DNA from 2 places in the Streptomyces sp. NPDC005774 genome. Region 1 is predicted to be linked to the other one. Evidence: riboswitches for the same ligand, from Rfam matches in the RefSeq annotation. Region 1 holds a riboswitch; the other holds the start of a gene.
The links. A riboswitch is a leader RNA that binds a small molecule or an ion and turns the genes downstream of it on or off. The one in region 1 is predicted to bind S-adenosylmethionine.

Region 1 (7,568 bases):
GCGCGGTGAGCGCGCGCACCGCGCCGGGATGGGCGCGCGCCTGCTCGGGGTCGGGCACGATCGGCGAGAGCGTCCCGTCGAAGTCGAGGGCGATCAGCGCCTTCCCCGGCCGTGCGAGCAGCGCGTCGAGCCCGTCCCGCCCGGCCCGCGTGGCGGGCACCGGCAGGGTGGCGGAGGCGCCGGCATCAGTGGCGTCGGTATCGGAGGCGTCGGGGTGCGTGGCGTTCGGGTCCGTGGAATCCGTAGAGCTGCCCATACCGCCAACCTATCCACGCCCGCCCGTCCACACGCATACGTGACCGGCCATCCAGGGACGGCGGGCAGGCCAGGAGAACGGGCGGGCGAGCGGGCGGGTGAGCGGGCGGCCCGGTTCTAGCTTCCGTCCCGCAGCGCGTTCAGCTGGTCCAGGAACCATTGCTGCGGCGGCAGTGCCGTCGCCGCCTCGGCCAGGCGTTTGGCGCGCTCGGTCCGCTCCGCCGGGCGCATCGCGAGCCCTTCGTGCAGGGCCCGCGCCGTGTCGACCACGTCGTACGGGTTGACGGCGATCGCGTCCTCGCCCAGTTCCTCGTACGCGCCCGCCTCCCGGGACAGCACCAGCGCGCAGCCCCTGTCGGACAGGATCGGGACCTCCTTGGCGACCAGGTTCATCCCGTCCCGGATGGGGTTGACCAGGGCCACGTCGGCCAGCCGGTACGCGGCCAGGGAGCGCGCGAAGTCGTCCTTGACGTGCAGGACGACGGGCTGCCAGCCCGGGGTCCCGTACCGCTCGTTGATCTCCTGGGCGACCCGTTGCACCTCGGCCGTGTAGTCGCGGTACACGGCGAGGTCCTGCCGGGAGGGGTAGGCGAAGGCGACGTGCACGACGCGTTCGCGCCATTCGGGGTGGTCGTCGAGGAGCTGGCGGTAGGCGAGCAGGCCGCGCACGATGTTCTTCGACAGCTCGGTCCGGTCGACCCGGACGACGGTCTTGCGCGGGGTCCCGTCGGGGGCCGTGCCGATCTCCTCGCGGAGCGTGACGATCCGTTCCTCGACGTCCGTCTCGTGCGCGCGGCCGCGCAGGAAGTCCGCGTCGATGCCCAGCCCGTGCACCCCGATCGCGGTCCGTCCGAGCCCGTCCGCGAACCGCTCGCAGCACGCGGTGAACGCGTCCGCCCAGCGCCGGGTCAGGAAGCCGAGCCGGTCCGCGCCCAGCATTCCGCGCAGCACCTGCCCGGCGATGTCGTCGGGCAGCATCCGGAAGTACTCCGGCGGGGCCCACGGCGTGTGCGAGAAGTGACCGATGCGCAGGTCGGGGCGGAGCTCCCGGAGCAGCCCCGGGACCAGCGCCAGATGGTAGTCCTGCACCACGACCGCGGCCCCCTGGGCCGCCTCCTCGGCCAGCGCCACGGCGAACGCCCGGTTGTAGGCCTCGTAGGACGCCCACTGCCGGCGGAACTCCGCGTCGAAGACGGGCTCCAGCGGTGTCTGGTACAGCATGTGGTGCACGAACCACAGCACCGAGTTCGCGATGCCGTTGTACGCGTCGGCGTGCACGTCCGCGGGGATGTCCAGCATCCGCACGCCGTCCTCGCCGATCCCGCGCCGCACGGCCTCGCGGTCGCCGTCGGACAGTGCCGAGCACACCCACAGCGCGTCCGTGTCCGACCCGATCGCCGACAGCCCGGACACCAGCCCGCCGCCGCCCCTTCTGGCCCGCAGCGAACCGTCCTCGTCCACCGCGTACGAAACGGGGCCGCGGTTCGACGCGACCAGCACCTGAGCACCCTGACCAGCCTGCATGGAAGCCATACGCCTGAACCTAGCCCGCCTCCGAAACGCTCAAACGTGCGGATCAGCCGTATGCGGATCGGCGAACCGGCCGTATACGAGCCGTATACGGCCGGACCCGCCCGGAACGCCAGGTCAAGGGCTGCGGCAGGGTGCGCGGGCCGTCGTGGTCAGGCCACTCGGCGGGACTGGTACTCGGCTATGTCCGCCATCGGGGGCCGTTCCTCCGTGTCCACCGGGTGGGTGCGGGGCTCGAAGCCGGCGCCGGTGCGTTCGAACTGGGTGAGCGCGGGGCGGACGAGGTGGCCGCGGGCCAGGCGGAGGTGGGCGGTGCGGTAGATCGCGGCGGCCATCCGGCCGAGGGCCTGGCCGTCCTGGTGGCGGTGCCTGCGGACGCCGACGTCGACCTGGGCGAGGGCGTCCAGGCCCACCAGGTGCAGGGCGTCGACCAGCATGCCCAGCTCGACGCCGTAGCCGACGGGGAAGGGCAGCCGTTCCAGGAGCGAGCGGCGGGCCGCGTACTCGCCGCCGAGCGGCTGCACGAAGCCGGCCAGCTGCGGCCAGTGCAGGTTGAGCAGCGGGCGCGCCATCAGCTCCGTGACCCTGCCTCCCTGGCCGGCCGCGGAGCCCAGGGGCCGGTCGTACATGGCCTTCACCAGCTGCACGTCCGGTTCGGTGAGCAGGGGGCCGACGATGCCGGAGACGAAGTCGGCGGAGAACTCCCTGAGGTCCGCGTCGACGAAGCAGACGATGTCCCCCCGGGTGACCAGCAGGGAGCGCCACAGCACCTCGCCCTTGCCGGGCACGGCGGGGATGCGGGGCAGGATCGTGTCCCGGTGCACCACGGTCGCGCCCGCCGCGGCGGCCGCCTGCGACGTGCGGTCGGTCGAGCCGGAGTCCACGACCACGATCTCGTCGACCAGCGGGACCCGCAGCATCAGCTCGTGCCGGATCGTCGTGACGATCCCGCCGACGGTGGCCTCCTCGTTGAGCGCGGGCAGCACCACGCTCACCGTCTGTCCCGTGGCGCGTTTCGCGGTCAGGAGGCGGTGCACCGGGCGGTCGGTCACGGACCAGGAGCGGTCGGCCAGCCAGCGCTCGACTTCTTCCAGCACGGTCGGTGGCTCCTCACTTCTGTGGTCCATAACTCCTCTGGTCCATACTCCTGCGGCTCCCATCAGGGCGGCCCGTACTCCTGTGATCCATGCCCCTGTGATCCGTCTCGCGGTTCGGACGTGCTCTCTCCACCGTCCTGGCCTTCGGTTACAGTCTTGAACAACGCGGATGAACCCCGCACATCGGGGGTCGCGACCCTCTCGGGTCCTCGTCCGCGCCGTACTACCGCACGACCCACAACCGCACGACACAACTGCATACAGCTCATCCAGAGGGGCAGAGGGAAACGGCCCGATGAAGCCCCGGCAACCCTCCAGCCGGTTCTCGTAGATCACCGTCGATCGACGATCGCAGCGCACCGTGATGATCACCGTGCACCGTGACGATCACCGCGCATTGCGGCGTTCACCGCGCATCGCAGTGGATCGCGTCGCTGATCGTCCTCGCGAGGCTCCCGGCTAGGGAAGGTGCCAAATCCGTCTCACGGCGAGATGCGTCGTGAGGAAGATGAGGAGAAAGGGCCTCGCCTCACATGGCTGTGCAGACTGTTGAAAGCACTACGGAATCCGCCGCGCCCTCGGTCGATCTCGGCCCCGCCGTCGCGCTGTCCTGCCGCGAGTGCGGCCACCGCGTACCGCTCGGTCCCGTCTTCGCCTGCCAGGAGTGTTTCGGCCCGCTGGAGATCGCCTACGACTTCTCGGACCACGACACCGAGGAACTGCGCCGGCGCATCGAAGCGGGCCCCGCGAACATCTGGCGCTACGCGCCCCTGCTGCCCGTCCCCGCCGACGTGGCGACCAAGCCGAACATCAATCCCGGCTGGACCAAGCTCGTCCAGGCCGACAACCTCGCCCGCGAACTCGGCGTCACCGGCGGCCTGTACGTCAAGGACGACTCCGGCAACCCGACGCACTCCTTCAAGGACCGGGTCGTCGCCCAGGCCCTGGAGGCCGCCCGCGCCTTCGGTTTCACCACCCTCTCCTGCTCCTCCACGGGCAACCTCGCCGGTGCCGTCGGCGCCGCCGCCGCCCGCGCCGGACTGCGCTCCTGCGTGTTCATCCCGCACGACCTGGAGCAGGGCAAGGTCGTCATGGCCGCCGTCTACGGCGGGGAGCTCATCGGCATCGAGGGCAACTACGACGACGTGAACCGTTTCTGCTCCGAGCTGATCGGCGACCCGGCCGGCGAGGGCTGGGGCTTCGTCAACGTCAACCTGCGGCCGTACTACGCCGAGGGCTCCAAGACCCTCGCGTACGAGATCTGCGAGCAGCTCGGCTGGCGGCTGCCCGACCAGCTCGTCGTCCCCATCGCCTCCGGCTCACAGCTCACGAAGATCGACAAGGGGCTGCGGGAGCTGATCGAGCTCGGCCTCGTCGAGGACAGGCCGTACAAGATCTTCGGTGCCCAGGCGGAGGGCTGTTCGCCGGTGTCGACCGCGTACAAGGCGGGCCACGACGTCGTCCGGCCGCAGAAGCCGAAGACCATCGCCAAGTCGCTCGCCATCGGCAACCCCGCCGACGGCCCGTACGTCCTGGACATCGCGCGCCGCACCGGCGGCGCGGTGGAGGACGTGACGGACGAGCAGGTCGTGGAGGCCATCAGGCTGCTCGCCCGGACCGAGGGCATCTTCGCCGAGACCGCGGGCGGCGTGACCGTCGGCGTCACGAAGAAGCTGATCGAGAACGGTGACCTGGACCCGGCCCTGACCACCGTCGTGCTCAACACCGGCGACGGCCTCAAGACGCTGGACGCGGTGGCCGACACCGGCCTGACCGCGACCATCCGTCCCAGCCTGGAGTCGTTCCGAGAGGCCGGCCTCGCTTGACCTCCCCCTCGGAGCCCCGAGGAGGCCGGCGGTCGCCCACTGGGTTTCCTGCTTCACGGCCGACGGCCCCCGGGACGCACCCGAGCCGAGGTCCTGCATCTGCTCCACAGGCCGAAACCGCCGACCCGGCGGCCGACACGCAAAGTAATCTTATCGTGACTGGAGGTCAAGTCGCATGAGCGTGACCGTTCGCATCCCCACCATCCTGCGCACCTACACCGGTGGCAGGGCCGAGGTCGGCGCCGAGGGCGCCACTCTCGCCGACGTCATCGCCGACCTGGAGAAGAACCACACCGGGATCGCCGCCCGGGTCCTCGACGACCAGGGCAAGCTGCGCCGCTTCGTCAACGTCTACGTCAACGACGACGACGTCCGCTTCGAGCAGGGCCTGCAGACCGCGACCCCGGACGGTGTGGGTGTGTCGATCATCCCGGCCGTCGCCGGCGGCTGATCATTACCATCGGTAATCAGAATTACTGAGCGTTCATCGGATGGCCCCTTCCGCGAGAGAAGCGGAGGGGGCCATTCCGTGGGATTGAACACGATAGAGTCGGGGAACACGGCCCCGATTTCCCCATCGGGAACCATTAATTCCTGCCGCCCGCCCGACTGGATATAGCCAAAGTCTGGGCCCCTTCTGCGGCTTTCGCGGCGTTTGCCCGGCCTGACTTGCCCTGAAAACGGACGAACTACCGTCACATTCCGGACCGGCGACGTCGAGATTTCTCGTCCGATTGACCTGTTGCAGAGGGCAGTTGGGCAGATACATTCAGCCGCGGTCGACGCGTTCCGGCGCACGCCCCCAACCGTTTGGGGAGTGAGGTCTGACCCGGATCCGCGAAGTGCGGATCTGTGCAAGGGCCAGTAATAGGGGAGTTAGGCATGGCTCAGGGCACCGTCAAGTGGTTCAACGCGGAGAAGGGATACGGCTTCATCGCGGTCGACGGTGGTGCGGATGTTTTCGTCCACTACAGCGCGATCCAGATGGACGGCTACCGCACCCTTGAAGAGGGCCAGCGGGTCGAATTCGAGATCTCGCAGGGCCAGAAGGGCCCACAGGCCGACATGGTTCGCGTCACCGCCTGAACGCGCTACCAGCAACCACAAGAATTTTCCTGCCAGTGAAGGGCTCGTGTCTCCGGGGGTCGCCCCGGGGGCGCGAGCCCTTCGCCTTGTCCGGGGCCCGTCCCGCCGCTCGGCCCGGGGGTCGGGACGCGCCCGCCCCTCTGCTCCGTCCCTGCTCCGTCCCTGCTCTGCCTCTGCTCCGCCCCTGTTGCACCTCTGCTCCGCCCCTGCCTCCGTGCCCTGATTCGTTGCGTTGTCCGTCTTGTCCGGGGTGTTCGCGGGTGGCTGAGTCACCCGCCGATCCTCGAAGGCGCTTGCACTCGCATGGGTCGAGTGCTAATCATTGCGTTAGCACTCTGAAGGTGAGAGTGACAACGTAAGGACCGGGTCGGTGAGGCCCGCAGGACCGGTGGAGCAAGGAACCGCCGGGTCTGTGAGCCGTCCGTCGCGGGCGCGGGCGCGGTCCTGGAGTCATCACCCCCAGTCCTGGAGGGACCACTTCATATGGCCAAGATCATCGCGTTCGACGAGGAGGCACGGCGCGGCCTCGAGCGCGGCATGAACCAGCTCGCGGACGCCGTCAAGGTGACGCTCGGCCCCAAGGGCCGCAACGTCGTCCTCGAGAAGAAGTGGGGCGCCCCCACGATCACCAACGATGGTGTGTCCATCGCCAAGGAGATCGAGCTCGAGGACCCGTACGAGAAGATCGGCGCCGAGCTGGTCAAGGAAGTCGCCAAGAAGACGGACGACGTCGCCGGTGACGGTACGACCACCGCGACCGTTCTCGCCCAGGCCCTGGTCAAGGAGGGCCTGCGCAACGTAGCCGCCGGCGCCAACCCGATGGCCCTCAAGCGCGGTATCGAGAAGGCCGTCGAGGCCGTCTCCGGTGCCCTGCTGGAGCAGGCGAAGGATGTCGAGACCAAGGAGCAGATCGCCTCCACGGCCTCCATCTCCGCCGCCGACACCCAGATCGGCGAGCTCATCGCCGAGGCCATGGACAAGGTCGGCAAGGAAGGCGTCATCACCGTCGAGGAGTCCCAGACCTTCGGTCTGGAGCTGGAACTCACCGAGGGTATGCGCTTCGACAAGGGCTACATCTCGGCGTACTTCGCCACCGACATGGAGCGTATGGAGGCGTCGCTCGACGACCCGTACATCCTGATCGCCAACTCCAAGATCAGCAACGTCAAGGACCTGCTGCCGCTCCTGGAGAAGGTCATGCAGTCGGGCAAGCCGCTGCTGATCATCGCCGAGGACGTCGAGGGCGAGGCTCTGTCGACCCTGGTCGTCAACAAGATCCGCGGCACCTTCAAGTCCGTCGCGGTCAAGGCTCCGGGCTTCGGCGACCGCCGCAAGGCCATGCTCGGCGACATCTCCATCCTCACGGGCGGCGAGGTCATCTCCGAGGAGGTCGGCCTCAAGCTGGAGAACGCCACGGTCGACCTTCTGGGCCGTGCCCGCAAGGTCGTCATCACCAAGGACGAGACCACCATCGTCGACGGTGCCGGCTCGGCCGACCAGGTCCAGGGCCGCGTGAACCAGATCCGCGCCGAGATCGAGAACAGCGACTCGGACTACGACCGCGAGAAGCTGCAGGAGCGCCTGGCGAAGCTCGCCGGCGGTGTCGCGGTCATCAAGGCCGGTGCCGCCACCGAGGTCGAGCTCAAGGAGCGCAAGCACCGCATCGAGGACGCCGTTCGCAACGCGAAGGCGGCCGTCGAGGAGGGCATCGTCGCCGGTGGCGGCGTGGCCCTGCTCCAGGCCTCCTCGGTGTTCGAGAAGCTGGAGCTCGAGG
Region 2 (7,568 bases), on a different contig from region 1:
CGCAGAGCCTGTCGGACAGGTCCTACGCCCGGGAGAACCGCTTCAGCAGGACCGCGGAGGCGACCGGGCGGGCTCCCGCGCGGGCGACCCCGTCGGCGACCTCACGGTCGGTGGAGACGACGATGACGGGCCGCCCCGGTGGCTCGGCGCGGACCAGCTGGCGGATCAGTTCGTCGGCGGTGACGCCCGGCTTGGAGAACAGCACACGCACTCCCCGCGGCGGCGCGAGCAGGACGGGAGCGGCCAGTTCGGCTCCGTCGAAGACGCAGGTCACCTCGGCGCCGGTCTGCGCGGCGAGCCGGGCGAGCTGGCCCAGGATCCTCAACCGCTGCTTCTCCAGGGGCATCTGGGGGTAGCCGGTCTTGGTCACGTTGTAGCCGTCGACGACGAGATGCGCCTGCGGCAGCGCCAGCAGCTGGTCGAGGATGGCCGGGTCGCCCTCGGACAGCGCACGGGCGGCGATGTCCTTGGGGGACATGCTGCCGGGCTCGACGGCGTCCACGGTCTCGGCGGGCCGGACGGACACGGGAGGCAGCGCGAGTTCGCGACGGAGCCCCTGGGCGGCCTCCAGTACGGTGTCCAGGAGCAGCCGTACCCGCATGTCCTCGACGCTGCGCCCCTCCCGGGCGGCCCGGCGGGCGGCCTCCAGAGCGGCCTCCGACTCGCCGAGGCGCGCCTTGAGCCGCCGGGACTCGCTCTCGGCGGCGGACACCTGGGCCTGCCCGTCCGCGCGGAGGGCTTCCATCTCGCCCTGCAGTTTGCGCAGCGCGGCCGCACCGCGCTTGACGTCGCTGAGCGCGGACCGCAGCTTGCGGTGCAGGGAGTCCGCTTCTTTCCTGGCGGCTTCCAGGTCGGTACGCAGCCGCTCGGTCTCGGACCTGGTGTGCTCGCGGGCATGGGCGAGTTCCCCGCGCAGCCGCTCCAGCTCGGCCCGGGTCTCGTCGTCGGCCCGCTCGGCGTCGGCCCGTTGGGCCTCCTCACCCGCGGCGGTCACCAGTTTCACCCAGTCCGGCGGCCGTATGACATAGGCCGCGGCCGCCACGTCCAGCGGGTCCGCGGCCGGAGGCGGGGAGCCTGAGTCGAGAGCGCGGGCCAGTTCCGGCTGGGCCTCTCTCAGCTGCTCCCCGATGCGCTGGCGGAACAGCGGCTCGGTCTCCAGGGCGGCGGCCATCGCGTTGCCGGCGAACTTGGCGCGGCGGGTCGGGGTGAACCGGGCGTACTGCCTGAGCTGGGCGGGCAGCTCGGAGACGGTCAGTCGGCCGAAGCCGTCGGAAACGATCTGGACGACCCGGCGGCGCACGCCGTCGGACAGTGGACGGTCGAACACCTCGGCGGCGCCGTCCTCCGACCCCCCGTCCGCGGTCTCCACCATCCGTCACACCCCATGCCTGTGTCCGACCCCGTGTGCGGGGTCCCTGGGCGGGGCCCGCTCCCTCAGGAGCCGGCGCCCGGCCTGTCGACGAGTTCCACCTGATCCACGGCGTTGCACCAGCGGCACCGCACCGACTCGATCGTCTCACCGAGGACCTCGCGCTCCTCGACCTTCGGCTCCCCGGCCAGGTCGAGGTGGACGTACTCCACGACCTTGGACGAGCGGGTCACGTCGAAACGGGTGAGGTTGCCGCAGAGGGTGCAACGCCACCGCGTCGAGGCAGTCGGCAGGGGGACCGTCATCGTGGCTGTTCGCCTTCCTTCCAGTGTCCGTGACGCGGCGGGCACCCGGCGCGTCTGGCACATAACCCTACGGCCTGGCTGGTCTTCACCGCCCGCCCGTCCACGGCGGCGAGGCGGTCTGTGCGGTTGCGTCCGCTTACGTCATGCTCTGTGTCCATGATCCGCAACTGGGGCACTGAGGCTGCCGGGGCGCTGAGGCGCCCGTCGGCACCGGTGACCCATACCCTCATCGCCGTATGCTGCCTGGTCTTCCTGATCGGGCCGGCCTCGGGACTCGATCCGGGGTATGGGACCGGGGACGAGCTGCTCGCCGCGCAGCGTGGCTACTTCCGCCGCTGGGGGGTGATTCCCGCAGACCTGTTCGAAGGGTCCCCGTGGAGTGCCCTCACTCCGGCCACAGCCCTGTTCGTCCACGGCAGCTGGGTGCATCTGCTCGGCAACATGCTCTTCCTCCACGTCTTCGGGAGGATGACCGAGGCCCGCATGGGCCGCCTGCGGTTCACCCTGTTCTACGTCGGCTGCGGGCACCTCGCCCTGCTCGGGTACGCCGTGGCCAACGCGGACTCGGAGCAGTCCCTGGTCGGCGCCTCGGGGGCGATCTCGGGGATCCTCGGCGCGTTCCTCTTCCTGTTTCCCCGGGCGCGGGTGACCAGTCTGCTGCCGTTCCTGTTCTTTCTGCCGGTGCGCTTCCCTGCGTGGGTGGTACTGCCGTTCTGGGTGGCGCTGCAGTGGCTGGCGGCGGGGCAGGCCTCCGACGGGCCGGGAGTGGCGTATCTGGCCCACCTGGTGGGCTTCGGGCTGGGCTTCTGCTGGGCGTGGGCGCGTTCCACGGGGGCGACTACAGTGAGAAGCGCACCGGCTCCGGCCCCCGAGGGAGAGAACCAGCAGTGATCACCGCGATCGTCCTCATCAAGACCAGCGTGGACCGGATCCCCGAGATCGCGGAGCGGATCGCCGCGCTGGACAGCGTCAGCGAGGTCTTCTCCGTCACCGGGACCTACGACCTGATCGCCATGGTCCGGGTCAAGGAGCACGAGGACCTGGCGGAGGTCATCCCGGGCCGGATCAACAAGATCCCGGGCGTGGAGGGGACGGACACGCACGTGGCGTTCCGCACGTACTCGCAGCACGACCTGGAGGCCGCGTTCGCGATCGGCCTCGACAACTGACCGGCCCGGACCGGGAGGGCCTGCGCGGTGGGAGTGCCGGGGCGCCCGAGGCGTCCCGGGCAGCCGTGAAGGGCCGAGGATGAAGAGTTCTTCGTCCGGGGCTCATCCATGCCGTCCGGTCCGGTCCGCAGGATCGGTCCCATGATTTTCAACCGCCGGAGGGCGGCCCCGGCCGCACCCTCTCCCGCGGCCCCCGCCGTCCGGCGGGCGGTGCCCGGCGGGGCGCGCGTACCGGGACAGGCGACCGGCACTCAGGCGGAGGTGTCCGGCACGCAGCGGCCGTCGACCGTCCGGTAGTTCCAGCGGGCGCCGCCGCGCACGAGTTCCCGGACGGCGCGGACGAAGCGCTCCACGTGTTCGTCCGGCGTGCCCGCGCCGAAGCTGACGCGGACCGCGTCGAGGGACGTCTCACCGGGCGCCGCCTCGGGTGCGCCGCACTCTCCCTGGTTCTGCGGATCGCCGCCGAGCAGGGCGCGCAGCAGCGGGTGGGCGCAGAACAGTCCGTCCCGTACGCCGATGCCGTACTCGGCGGAGAGGGCCGCGGCGAAGTGGGAGCTGTTCCAGCCGTCGACAACGAAGGAGAGCACGCCGACGCGCGGTGCGTCGTCCCCGAACAGGGACAGGAACCGCACCTCGGGCACGTCCGCGAGCCCGTCCCGTACGGTGCGGATCAGCTGCTCCTCGTGGGCGGCCAGCGTGCCGAACCCGGCCTCGGCGAGCGCCTTGCAGGCCGAGGCGACGGCGTGGGCGCCGATGACGTTGGGCGAGCCGGCCTCGTGGCGGGCGGCGCTGTCGTGCCACTGGACGTCCACTCCCCCGTCCTCGCGCCGGGCGACCTTGCGGCTGGCGCCGCCCCCCGCGAGGTAGGGCTCGGCCTCCCGCAGCCAGTCGGCGCGGCCGGCCAGGACACCGGCACCGAACGGGGCGTACAGCTTGTGCCCGGAGAAGGCGACCCAGTCGACGTCCAGGTCACGCACGCTCACCGCGTGGTGCGGGGCGAACTGGGCGGCGTCCAGGACGATCCGGGCGCCGTGCGCGTGGGCGGCGGCGGCCAGCTCGCGTACGGGCCACAGCTCGCCGGTGACGTTGGAGGCGCCGGTGACGCAGACCAGGGCGGGGTCGTGGGGGTCGCGGGCGGCGAGGGCGTGTTCCAGGGTCCGTACGGCCTGCTCCGGGCTGTCCGGGGCGTCGAGGAAGGTGACGCGGGCACCGCTCCTCCCACGCCTTGCGGCGTGGGGGGACCCCCAGGGCAGCAGGGCGGCGTGGTGCTCGGTCTCGAAGACGAAGACCTGGCAGTCGTCCGGGAGGGCGGCGGCGAGCAGGTTGAGCGAGTCGGTGGTGGACCGGGTGAAGACCACCTGGTCCCCGTCGCGGCAGTCGAGGAACTCGGCGACGGTCCGGCGGGCGTTCTCGAACAGCTCGGTGGAGAGCTGGGAGAGGTACCCGGCGCCGCGGTGGACGCTGCCGTAGTAGGGCGCGTACGCGGCCACTTCGTCCCACACCCGCTGGAGCACCGGGGCGCTGGCGGCGTGGTCGAGCGCGGCGTAGGTGACCTCCCCGCCGGTGACGAGGGGCACGGTGACGTCCCGGCCGAGCACGGGCAGCGGGGCGCAGCCGGACGGGCCGTCGGCGGCGGCGGTGGCGGTGGCGACGGTAGCGGTGGCGGTGGCGGTGGCGGTGGCGGTGGCGGTGGCGGTGGCGACGGTGGAAACGGACATGGCTGAACTCCCGTGGAAGCAGGCGGAATCACCACGCGAGCGCACACGGCTCGAGCGTGGGAGAAGGTGACGGGGAATCTGCGAAGGCGGGGTCCCCCGGCCTCGGAACGGCCGGCGGAAACGCCTCGGGACCTGTTCTGCGGATCACGTCGGAGGGGGCCGGCGGCATCCGTCCCACTGGGGCGAGCGGGGACCGGTGCGTTCAGCTGCGACGCGGAGAAGGTCGTGCCGAGCCCCGCGCCTCCGGCATGATCCGCCGGACAGGCCCTAACACATTCGCTTGCTCACGGAAGGCTCCCTCGAACGACCAGGACCCCTGGTGTGTCACTCGATCGAGTGCGAGGGGTCCGCGCTTGCCGCGAGCCCTGCTGCTCACGGCCTGGTCCTCACCCGGGGCACCCCGCCACGGACGGAGGGTTGCCGGACAGCCGGCCGGGGCCTGATGGCTGTCGCTCATGACCTGGTCCGAGATCTTGCCAACACAGCCCCGTACGCGCAAGGCGCGGTCCGGATCCTGGACGGATCCGGACCGCGCCGGTGGCCCAGGACGTATGACTCAGGACGTATGACTCAGGACGTACGGCTCACGCGTTGCTGGCCAGCACCCAGCGCTCCAGAACCCGCCGGGCGGCGCCCGAGTCGATCGATTCGGCGGCCTTGGCCATCCCTGCCCCGATCTGCTCCGCCAGCGTCCCGGTGCCCGGTTCGAGCGCCACCAGCGCCGCCGCCGAGTTCAGCAGCACCGCGTCCCGCACCGGGCCGTGTTCGCCGTCCAGCACCCGCCGGGCGACCTCCGCGTTGTACGACGCGTCGGCGCCGCGCAGGGCCTCCAGCGGCACCGGCTCGAGACCGACGTCGCGCGGGTCGAAGCGCTCCTCGGTCACCTGTCCGTCCCGGACCACCCACACCGTCGAGGGGCCGGTGGTGGTCAGCTCGTCGAGACCGTCGTCGCCGCGGAACACCAGCGAGGAGTGGCCGCGTCCGGCGAACACACCGGCCATGATCGGAGCCATCCTCGGGTCGGCGACCCCGACGGCCTGGGCCCTGACCCGGGCCGGGTTGGCCAACGGGCCGAGGAAGTTGAACACCGTCCGGACGCCCAGCTGGCCCCGCGCGGCCGCCACATGGCGCAGCGCCGGGTGGAACTTCACCGCGAAGCAGAAGGTGATCCCGGCCTCCTCGGCGACCTCGGCGACCCGCTGCGGGGTCAGCTCCAGGTTGACGCCGAGCTTCTCCAGGACGTCGGAGGCGCCGGACGCGGAGGAGGCGGCCCGGTTGCCGTGCTTGACGACCTTCGCCCCGGTGCCGGCGATGACGACGGAGGACATCGTGGAGATGTTCACCGTCCTGGCGCCGTCGCCGCCGGTACCGACGATGTCGACGGTCCGCCCGGGCACCTCGATGCCGATGGCGTGGTCGTACATCGCCCGGACGCAGCCGGTGATCTCCTCGACGGTCTCGCCCTTGGCCCGCAGGGACACGGCGAACCCGGCGATCTGCGCGTCGGTGGCCTCACCGCGCATGATCAGGTCCATCGCCCAGGCGGTGTCGTCGGCGGACAGGTCGTGGCCGTCGAGCAGGCCGTTCAGCAGGGCGGGCCAGGAGCGGTCCGCCGCGGGGTTGCCTCCAGCGGGGGTCACAGCGCTCATCAGCCGCTCCTGGGTCCTCGACGTCTTCGGCAGACGGATGGGTAGGGGTTTCGTCCCCACCCTATCGATCCGGGGGCACGACGCAGGGCCCCCGTCCGGTCCTCGGACGGGGGCCCTGCGCAGTCGTGTGGCGACTCGGTTGCCTTGGGAAGGCGGTTGAGGCGGTGCGGGGGATCAGTGGTGGCCGTGGCCGCTCGTGATCTCCTTGTACTCCTCGACGGTCGGCTTCGGAATCTGGGACTCCCCGCCGTAGTAGCCCTCGCTGAGCTTGGCGCGCAGCTTCTCGAGCGGCTTCACCTTGCGCTCGACACCGTTCTCGTCGACGAGCGGGCCGATCTCGGCCGGCTGGTACTGCTCGTGCGCCGTGAGGGTGTGCAGCTGCTCCTGGCTGAGCGGCTCGTGGACCTCGATGAACTCACCGTGCGGCAGGCGCTTGATGATGCCCGACTCGCGGCCGTGCAGCACCTTGTCCTTGTCCCGGCGCTGGAGGCCGAGGCAGATCCGCTTGGTGATGATGAACGTGGCCACCGGCACGGCGAAGAAGCCGATGCGCACGAACCAGGTGATCGCGTTGATCGACAGGTTGAAGTGCGTCGCCCACAGGTCGTTGCCGCCGCCGACGAGGAGCACGAAGTACCAGGCCATCCACGCGACACCGAAGGCGGTGCGGGTCGGCGCGTTGCGCGGGCGGTCCAGGATGTGGTGCTCGCGCTTGTCGCCGGTGATCCAGGACTCGATGAACGGGTAGACCGCGATGGACACCAGGACCATCGGGAAGATCATCAGCGGGACGAACACACCCAGGGCGAGCGTGTGACCCCAGAAGTTGATCTCCCAGCCCGGCATCACACGGACCAGGCCCTCGGAGAAGCCCATGTACCAGTCGGGCTGGGCTCCGGTGGAGACCATGTCCGGCCGGTAGGGGCCGATGTTCCAGATCGGGTTGATCGTCGCGACCGCCGAGACGACGCACAGCACGCCGAAGACCAGGAAGAAGAAGCCTCCGGCCTTCGCCATGTACACCGGCAGCAGCGGCATGCCCACGACGTTCTTGTTGGTCTTGCCGGGGCCCGCGAACTGCGTGTGCTTGTGGTAGAAGACCAGGATCAGGTGCGCCACCACGAGACCGAGCATGATGCCCGGCAGCAGCAGGATGTGGACCGAGTAGAACCGGGCGATGAAGTCGTCCCCCGGGAACTCCCCGCCGAAGATGAAGAACGCGAGATACGTGCCGACGATCGGCACGGACAGGACCGCGCCCTCCGTGAAGCGGATACCGGTGCCGGAGAGCAGGTCGTCCGGGAGCGAGTAGCCGGTGAAACCGGTGAACATGCCCAGGACGAACAGCAGGAAGCCGA

Region 2: linked by a shared signal. The riboswitch ahead of ACFYQA_RS15890 (aminotransferase class V-fold PLP-dependent enzyme) and the one ahead of thrC (threonine synthase) in region 1 are both predicted to bind S-adenosylmethionine.

What each region holds. Positions count from the first base shown of each region.
Region 1 covers NZ_JBIAIV010000010.1:81,871-89,438, forward strand. Annotated here, with positions in the region: gene otsB (trehalose-phosphatase) at 1-256, opposite strand, end outside; gene ACFYQA_RS12335 (trehalose-6-phosphate synthase) at 373-1,779, opposite strand; gene ACFYQA_RS12340 (glucosyl-3-phosphoglycerate synthase) at 1,938-2,882, opposite strand; SAM riboswitch class I at 3,145-3,397, shown strand; gene thrC (threonine synthase) at 3,416-4,708, shown strand; gene ACFYQA_RS12350 (MoaD/ThiS family protein) at 4,884-5,159, shown strand; gene ACFYQA_RS12355 (cold-shock protein) at 5,591-5,794, shown strand; gene groL (chaperonin GroEL) at 6,278-7,568, shown strand, end outside.
Region 2 covers NZ_JBIAIV010000014.1:138,623-146,190, forward strand. Annotated here, with positions in the region: gene ACFYQA_RS15870 (NYN domain-containing protein) at 23-1,372, opposite strand; gene ACFYQA_RS15875 (hypothetical protein) at 1,435-1,674, opposite strand; gene ACFYQA_RS15880 (rhomboid family intramembrane serine protease) at 1,831-2,565, shown strand; gene ACFYQA_RS15885 (Lrp/AsnC family transcriptional regulator) at 2,562-2,843, shown strand; gene ACFYQA_RS15890 (aminotransferase class V-fold PLP-dependent enzyme) at 3,095-4,561, opposite strand; SAM riboswitch class IV at 4,906-5,022, opposite strand; gene trpD (anthranilate phosphoribosyltransferase) at 5,146-6,210, opposite strand; gene ACFYQA_RS15900 (cytochrome bc complex cytochrome b subunit) at 6,385-7,568, opposite strand, start outside.